One region of the Leclercia sp. GHBNCSD genome, then DNA from elsewhere that is predicted to be linked to it. Evidence: predicted binding sites of a transcription regulator. Region 1 holds the regulator's gene; each other region holds the start of a gene.
What was found. The regulator CRP, encoded in region 1, controls carbon source genes, mostly activating them, when cyclic AMP is high. The targets are predictions, from matches to a motif close to ATGTGANNNNNNTCACAT.
Positions count from the first base shown of each region.

Region 2: the regulator CRP is predicted to act here: its motif matches at 1,278-1,295, upstream of ACT3IC_RS16750 (CidA/LrgA family protein).
Region 3: the regulator CRP is predicted to act here: its motif matches at 1,285-1,302, upstream of hpt (hypoxanthine phosphoribosyltransferase).
Region 4: the regulator CRP is predicted to act here: its motif matches at 829-846, upstream of ACT3IC_RS20860 (PhzF family phenazine biosynthesis protein).

Region 1 covers NZ_JBQVYO010000001.1:2,396,665-2,398,866, reverse strand. The annotation lists gene ACT3IC_RS11530 (OsmC family protein) at 1-385, opposite strand, end outside; gene crp (cAMP-activated global transcriptional regulator CRP) at 696-1,328, shown strand; gene ACT3IC_RS11520 (YccS/YhfK family putative transporter) at 1,386-2,202, shown strand, end outside.
Region 2 covers NZ_JBQVYO010000001.1:3,506,711-3,508,912, forward strand. The annotation lists gene cdd (cytidine deaminase) at 1-10, opposite strand, end outside; gene ACT3IC_RS16745 (CidB/LrgB family autolysis modulator) at 139-834, opposite strand; gene ACT3IC_RS16750 (CidA/LrgA family protein) at 831-1,229, opposite strand; gene dusC (tRNA dihydrouridine(16) synthase DusC) at 1,463-2,202, shown strand, end outside.
Region 3 covers NZ_JBQVYO010000001.1:1,121,239-1,123,440, forward strand. The annotation lists gene can (carbonate dehydratase) at 1-543, shown strand, start outside; gene hpt (hypoxanthine phosphoribosyltransferase) at 620-1,156, opposite strand; gene ACT3IC_RS05595 (glucose/quinate/shikimate family membrane-bound PQQ-dependent dehydrogenase) at 1,362-2,202, shown strand, end outside.
Region 4 covers NZ_JBQVYO010000002.1:130,137-132,338, reverse strand. The annotation lists gene ACT3IC_RS20865 (sugar transporter) at 1-754, opposite strand, end outside; gene ACT3IC_RS20860 (PhzF family phenazine biosynthesis protein) at 930-1,718, shown strand; gene ACT3IC_RS20855 (PhzF family phenazine biosynthesis protein) at 1,736-2,202, shown strand, end outside.

The DNA of each region.
Region 1 (2,202 bases):
ACGAATGGGTAATATTGACCGCTTTTTCCAGCATCAGCGCCACGGAGCAGTACTTCTCCGCAGAGAGATCCACCGCGCGGGAGACCGCAGCCTCTTTTAGCGCTTTGCCGGTTACCACGAAATGAAGGTTGATATGGGTAAAGAGACGCGGCGCTTCATCCCGGCGCTCTGAAGTCAGTTTCACTTCGCAATCGGTCACATCGTGACGCCCTTTTTGCAGAATCGAGACCACGTCGATAGCGCTGCATCCCCCTGCCGCCATCAGAACCACTTCCATCGGGCTGGGTGCTTTATCACCGGAGTTGCCATCCATCAGAATCTGGTGCCCCGAGGCGGACTCACCGAGGAACGTTAACCCTTCAACCCATTTCACACGTGCTTGCATTTTAACTCACTCCAGGCTTGCATTTTTTCTGTCAGATTACGCGCCAGTAACAATTCTGGCAAAGGAAGTCGACCTGCATCAAGCTGAAGCGAGACACCAGGAGACACGCGGCAAAACCTATGCTAAAACAGTCGTGATGCTACAGTAATACATTGACGTTGCACATGTATGCAGAGGACATCACACATTACAGGCTGCTAATTATTGTGACAGCCAGATCCCCAGGTAAGGGGAAGAATTCGATTGCAACCCCAGAGCGAAGGTAGAAAGCCTGACTCTGGAGACAGCTTATAACAGAGGATAACAGCGCATGGTGCTTGGCAAACCGCAAACAGACCCGACTCTCGAATGGTTCTTGTCTCATTGCCACATTCATAAGTACCCATCGAAGAGCACGCTGATTCACCAGGGTGAAAAAGCGGAAACGTTGTATTACATCGTCAAAGGCTCAGTGGCAGTGCTGATCAAAGATGAAGAAGGCAAAGAGATGATCCTCTCTTACCTGAATCAGGGAGACTTTATCGGTGAACTGGGCCTGTTTGAAGAAGGTCAGGAGCGTAGCGCCTGGGTCCGGGCAAAAACTGCGTGTGAAGTGGCTGAGATCTCTTATAAGAAATTCCGCCAGCTGATCCAGGTTAACCCGGATATCCTGATGCGCCTCTCTTCGCAGATGGCTCGCCGTCTGCAGGTCACCTCTGAGAAAGTGGGTAACCTCGCCTTCCTGGACGTGACGGGCCGTATCGCTCAGACGCTGCTGAACCTGGCGAAACAGCCAGACGCCATGACCCACCCGGACGGTATGCAAATTAAAATTACCCGTCAGGAGATCGGTCAGATCGTCGGTTGTTCCCGTGAGACAGTGGGTCGTATTCTGAAAATGCTGGAAGATCAGAACCTGATTTCCGCCCACGGTAAAACCATCGTGGTTTACGGAACACGTTAATTCCGCTAAGACGGCGTGGCATCGCATGATGACACGCCGTTTTTGTCTCTCTCACCCATGTGGCGCAGGCTCATTTATCACCCGGAAGTTAACTACGCACTACGGCAAACCCTGGTGCTGTGTCTCCCTGTGGCTGTGGGGTTAGTTCTCGGTTATCTGCAATACGGCCTTCTGTTTTCTCTTGTTCCCGCCTGCTGCAACATTGCGGGTCTCGACACGCCCCATAAACGCTTTTTTAAACGCCTGATAATTGGCGGCTGCCTGTTTGCCGGCTGTAGTCTGGCGGTACAATTGCTGCTGGCGCGTGATATTCCGCTGCCCCTCATTCTGACCGCACTGGCGATGACGTTAGGGGTCACGGCGGAGATCAGCGCCCTCCACGCCCGCCTGCTGCCCGCCTCGCTGATTGCGGCCATCTTTACCCTGAGCCTGGCGGGGAATTTACCGATCTGGGCGCCGCTGCTGATCTACGCCCTGGGGACACTCTGGTACGGGCTGTTTAACTGGTTCTGGTTCTGGCTGTGGCGGGAGCAGCCGCTGCGTGAATCCCTGAGCGTACTCTACCGCCAGCTGGCTGATTACTGTGAAGCCAAATATACCCTGCTGACCCAGCACACCGACCCGGAAAAATCGCTGCCGCCGCTGCTGGCGCGCCAGCAGAAGGTGGTGGACCTGATTAGTCAGTGTTACCAGCAACTGCATATGCTGGCGGCGAACAGGAATCATGAATACAAGCGGCTGCTGCGTATCTTCCAGGTGGGGCTGGATCTGCAGGAGCATATCTCCGTTAGCCTGCATCATCCGCAAGAGGTGCAAAAGCTGGTCGAGCGCAGCCACGCTGAAGCGGTGATCCGCTGGAACGCGCAGACCGTCG
Region 2 (2,202 bases), 1.1 Mb from region 1:
GTGGATGCATGGCGTTGCCTCATAAAGGTTAATGGATCGGTAGTTTACGGAGCCGCTGGGGCTTTATATGTGACTTAGATCTCATTATGTGTGCAACTTATGAAACTCAGATTAAAAATGCGCGACGCGTCGCAAATTTTAGCCCACCACAGCCAGAATTATCGGGAACAGGAAAGGGGCGATCAGCGAGGTCAAAATCCCGCAGATCACCAGCGCCAGCGAACTGAAGGCACCTTCCTGATAATCCAGCTCCGCACAGCGGGCGGTGCCGAGGGCGTGTGAGGCGGTGCCCATCGCCAGCCCACGGGCAGATTTGGTGCGAATGCGCATGGCATTCAGCAGCGTATGGCCTAACACCGCACCCAGAATACCGACATAAATGACGCACACGGCGCTGATCGCCGGAATGCCGCCGAGGCTGCCGCCCACCGCCATTGCAATCGGCGTGGTCACCGATTTGGGCAGAATGGAGGCGGCAATTTCGGGTGTCGCCCCCATCAGCAGCGCCACCGAGGTGCCGGTGATCATCGCCACCACGCTCCCGGCGAGACAGATGGTAATAATCGATTTCCAGCGGGCGCGGATCTGGTGCAGTTGCTCATAAAGCGGAAACGCCAGCGCGACCACCGCAGGCTGGAGCAGATCGTTGAGAACTTTGCTGCCCTGGAAATAGTGAGCGTAAGGGATGCCGGTTAACAGCAGGAAAGGGATGATCACCACCATCGCTACCAGCAGGGGATTAAGAAGAGGAAACTTCAGGCGCACCGCCAGCTTGCGGGCGGCGAAGAAGACCGCCACGGTGAGCGGCAACGACCACCAGATATTCGCCATCATTTTTTCTCTCCTTTCTGTCCAATCACTTTGCGCTCCCCGTGCGCCAGGTGGGTGCTCCAGCTCACCACTAAAAACACCACCAGCGTACTGATCGTGCAGGAGACGAAGATCGGGCCAAACTGCGCGCTCAGCAGATCGTAATACTGCATCACGCCCACACCGATGGGGACGAACAGAAGGGCCATATAGCGGATCAGGACCGAGCAGCCTGGCTTGACCCAGTTTGCCGGAAGGATCTGCAAGGCAAGCAGCACAAACAGGATCAGCATGCCGATAATACTGCCGGGAATGGCGATCGGCAGCAGGGAGGCGAGAAAAATACCTGCATAGAGGCAGGCATAAATAAGGATGAAGGCGCGCAGGTATTGCCAGACAACGATCAGTGATTTATTCATGGTGGAAGCCCTTAATGGAACGCATTCATCATACAATTAAAACCGGAAACGTGCTACGGATCACATCATGACTTTTGAGCATACCAGACATTCCCATTTGGAACCTCGGGCATTCCCCCAGCCAGAAGGGTAAAAACATTATAAATCAGCCCGGTTCCACGAGCCCTGAAACAGGGCTTTCCACCGTTACACAGAGCAGATACCATAGCGCCTCTTTTTTTACGGATATTGATATGCGTGTATTACTGGCACCGATGGAAGGCGTGCTCGATTCGCTGGTGCGCGAGCTGCTGACTGACGTTAACGATTATGATCTCTGCATCACCGAGTTCCTGCGGGTGGTGGATATGTTGTTGCCGGTAAAATCGTTTTACAGACTCTGTCCGGAGCTGCATCGCCAGAGCCGCACCGCCTCCGGTACGCTGGTGCGCGTCCAGCTTCTGGGACAATACCCCGAATGGCTGGCAGAAAACGCCGCGCGTGCCGTCGAGCTGGGCTCCTGGGGCGTGGATCTTAACTGCGGCTGTCCGTCGAAAATGGTCAACGGCAGCGGCGGCGGCGCCACGCTTCTGAAAGATCCCGAGCTTATCTACCGTGGCGCAAAAGCGATGCGCGAGGCGGTGCCCTCGCATCTGCCGGTGACCGTGAAGGTACGCCTCGGCTGGGACAGCGGCGACAGGCAGTTTGAAATTGCCGACGCCGTGCAGCAGGCGGGGGCGACTGAGCTGGTGGTTCACGGGCGCACCAAAGAAGATGGTTACAAAGCCGAACGCATTAACTGGCAGGCTATCGGCGAGATCCGTAAGCGGCTGACCATCCCGGTGGTCGCTAACGGTGAAATCTGGGATCGCGAGAGCGCGCTGGCCTGCATGGCCGCCACCGGCTGCGATGCCATCATGATTGGGCGCGGGGCGCTCAACGTCCCTAACCTCAGCCGGGTGATTAAATACGATGAGCCGCGCATGCCGTGGGC
Region 3 (2,202 bases), 1.3 Mb from region 1:
GGATGCTCCGACAGCCGCGTTCCGGCTGAACGTCTTACCGGCCTTGAACCTGGCGAACTCTTTGTTCACCGCAACGTTGCGAACCTGGTGATCCACACTGACCTGAACTGTCTCTCTGTGGTGCAGTATGCAGTAGATGTTCTGGAAGTCGAACACATCATCATTTGTGGTCACTACGGCTGCGGCGGCGTGCAGGCAGCGGTTGAAAATCCGGAACTGGGCCTTATCGACAACTGGCTACTGCACATTCGTGATATCTGGTTCAAACATAGCTCACTGTTGGGTCAAATGCCGCAGGAGCGCCGCCTGGACACCCTGTGCGAGCTGAACGTGATGGAACAGGTCTACAACCTCGGCCACTCCACCATTATGCAGTCGGCGTGGAAACGTGGGCAGAAGGTGACGATCCACGGCTGGGCGTATGGCATTCACGATGGCCTGCTGCGCGATCTGGAAGTGACCGCAACCAACCGAGAGACGCTGGAGCAGCGCTACCGTCAGGGTGTCTCTAACCTGACCCAGAAGCACGTTAACCACAAGTAAACGCAAAACGGCAACGCAAGTTGCCGTTTTTAGTCCGCAGGCCCGTTAAGCGTAGCGCCAACGGGTAATATCCGCCTTACTCGTCCAGCAGCACCACTTTGCCGACATACGGCAGATGGCGATAGCGCTGCGCGTAGTCAATCCCGTAGCCCACCACAAATTCGTCCGGGATCGAGAAACCGACAAACTCCACGGGAACGTCCACTTCACGGCGGGTCGGTTTATCCAGCAGGGTACAAATCGCCAGCGATTTTGGGCCGCGCAGGCTGAGAATTTCGCGTACTTTTGACAGGGTGTTCCCGGAATCGATGATGTCTTCCACAATCAGAACATCTTTGCCACGAATGTCTTCATCCAGATCTTTGAGAATTTTAACATCACGGGTGGTCGACATGCCGCTGCCATAGCTGGAGGCGGTCATAAAATCGACTTCATGGGAGACCTGCACTTCGCGGCAGAGATCGGCCATAAACATGAAGGAACCGCGTAACAGACCCACCAGCACCATCTCACTGCCGCTGTCTTTATAATGTTCGGTGATCTGACGACCAAGTTCGGCGATACGCGTTTTGATCTCCGCTTCAGGGATCATCACTTCAACAGTATGTTTCATTTTACTAACCGTATGATTTTATAACGAATTTCTCAATGCCTATGGATTCGCGTCCGGCATCGCTTCATAAGCCCTGAAGTATACCAGCAAATGGATCCTCCTGGCGCATGAGTTCACAAAAGCCATATTTGTGATTCCGATCACACTTGTTAAGTCCTATAATTAATTGCTACTAAATAATTAACAAACTTATCGAGTGTCTTTTATGGCGGAAACAAAAAATCAACATTCACGTTTACTCGTGAGGCTAACAGCCCTGTTCGCTGCATTTTGCGGACTGTATCTGTTAATCGGCGGGGTCTGGCTGGTAGCCATTGGCGGCTCCTGGTACTACCCGGTAGCAGGTGTGGTTATGCTCGGCGTCACCCTGCTTCTCTGGCGCAGTAAACAATCGGCACTGTGGCTCTACGCGGCCCTGCTGCTGGCTACGATGATCTGGGGCGTATGGGAGGTCGGCTTCGACTTCTGGGCCCTGACCCCGCGTAGCGACATTCTGGTCTTCTTCGGTATCTGGCTGATCCTGCCTTTCGTCTGGCGTCGTCTGCTTGTGCGCTCCAGCGGTGCGGTTGCCGCCCTGGTCGTGGCGCTGCTGATTAGCGGTGGCATCCTGACCTGGGCTGGCTTTAACGATCCGCAGGAGGTGAAAGGCACCCTGAATGCGGAATCTACGCCTGCGGCGGCGATCTCCGACGTGGCAGATGGTGACTGGCCTGCCTATGGCCGTAACCAGGAAGGTCAGCGTTACTCCCCGCTGAAGCAGATCAACGCGGACAACGTGAAAAACCTGAAAGAAGCCTGGGTATTCCGTACCGGCGATCTTAAGATGCCGAACGATCCGGGTGAACTGACCAACGAAGTGACCCCGATTAAAGTGGGCAACATGCTTTACCTCTGTACGGCGCACCAGCGTCTGTTCGCGCTTGATGCGGCCACCGGTAAAGAGAAATGGCACTTCGATCCGCAGCTGAAAACCAACAACCAGTTCCAGCACGTGACCTGCCGTGGCGTCTCTTACCACGAAGCGCGTGCCGATAACGCCAGCCCGG
Region 4 (2,202 bases), on a different contig from region 1:
ACAGCAGTACCGTGGCAAAGCGGGCGCTGAATCCGGCAACCGACTGCACAAACGGCTCGATATAGCTGTAGGCGGTATAGTGGGCCGTCACCACCACGACCGTCAGCAGATAGAGGCTCATCAGCGCAGGGCGACGCACCAGCAGCGGCAGGCTTTTCAGGGAGCCGGAGTGCTCGCTCGGCAGTTTCGGCAACAGTTTGATCAGACACAGCAGAGTGAACAGCGCCCCGAGGCCGATAATGAAAAAGGTGGTACGCCAGCCAAAATATTGCCCGACGATGCGGCCCAGCGGGAGCCCGAGCACCATTGCCAGCGCGGTGCCGGTCGCCAGCAGGCTCAGCGCCTGGGCGCGCTTCCCGGCCGGGGCCAGGCGGATGGCCAGCGAGGCGGTAATCGACCAGAAAATGGCGTGGGCAAAGGCAATCCCGATCCGGCTAATCACCAGCACCGTGAAGTTCCACGCCAGGAACGACAGCACATGGCTGGCGATAAACAGCACAAACAGGCCGATCAGCAACGCACGGCGCTCAATCTGGCTGGTGAGCAGCATAAAGGGGAGCGACATCAGCGCCACCACCCAGGCGTAGATGGTGAGCATGATCCCCACCTGCGCCGTCTCCATGCCGAAGCTGCTGGCGATGTCCGAGAGCAACCCGACCGGAACGAACTCAGTGGTGTTAAAGATAAACGCGGCGACGGCGAGCGTCACCACCCGTAGCCATGCGACCCGGCGGGAAACTGTGTTGGTTGTCATAGGAATGTCAGGGATTGGTTACGTATATGAGGTGTTTTGATCTTAAAACCAACATTGGTGGAAATACAATCATTTTGTGATGCAGATCTCACTATGGTGGCAAAGTAATCGCTGGTGGAATCGGTTAATTTCCATGAATATAGGATGCAACATTAAGTTAACAGTAGGTAGAGCGATGCAGGAAATTGAGTTTTATCTCGTTGATGCGTTTAGCGATAGCGCATTTGGCGGTAATCCGGCGGCAGTGTGCCCGCTTGCGGAGTGGTTACCGGACGAGACGCTGCTGAAGATGACGCAGGAGCATAACCAGTCGGAGACCGCCTTTTTCGTGCGCCATAAAGGTGGCATCGAACTGCGCTGGTTTACCACCCACGGCGAGGTTAACCTCTGCGGTCACGCGACGCTTGCCACCGCCTGGGTGTTGTTTAACGAGATGGACTATCCCGATGCCCGGGTCCATTTTGATACCGCCTCCGGCAGGCTCACCGTCAGCCGCGACGGCGACTGGTTAACCCTCGATTTCCCGGCCTGTCCGACGGAGGCCCAGACTCCACCGCCAGAGATGCTCCACGCGCTGGGGATTGACCGCTACGTCGAGGCCCGTAAGGGACGTGCCTGGGTGCTGGTGCTGGAAAACCGTCAGCAGGTTGAGGCGGTTACGCCTGATATTCAGGCCATGACTCCCGGTGAGCACAAAGTGTCGATTACCGCCCGGGGCGAGGGCGAATACGATTTTGTCAGCCGCTTTTTCTCGCCGGGCGTGGCATTGTGGGAAGATCCGGTCACCGGCTCGGCGCATACCATGCTGATCCCCTACTGGAGTGAAAAGCTGAACAAAACCTCGCTGTTTGCCCGCCAGGTCTCTGCCAGGGGCGGCGATGTGCGTTGTGAACTGAAGGGCGACCGGGTGCTTATGAGCGGGAAGGCATCGCTCTACATGAAAGGTCATCTGTTTTTACGCTAATAACAAGGGGTAACCCAATGAAAGAAATACAATTCTATCTGGTCGATGCGTTTAGCGACCGCGCATTTGGTGGGAATCCTGCAGCCGTTTGCCCTCTGGAGGCGTGGCTGCCGGATGAGGTTCTGTTAAAGATGGCACAGCAGCATAACCAGTCGGAGACCGCTTTTTTCGTGCGCACCGATAGCGGTTTTGAGCTGCGCTGGTTTACCACGCTGCATGAAATTAACCTGTGCGGTCACGCCACGCTTGCCAGCGCCCACGTGATTTTTGAGTATCTCGACTACCCGCACACGGAGATCGTCTTCTCAACCCGCTTTGTCGGCGAACTGCGGGTTAAGCGCAGCGGCGACTGGCTGACGCTGGACTTCCCGGCATGGGGTTGTGAGGCGGTGGAAAATCCTCCCGAACGGCTGTTTAGCACCCTGGGTATCCGCGAGGCGAAAGAGGTGCGGGCAGGGCGCGATTATATGGTAGTGCTGGAAAA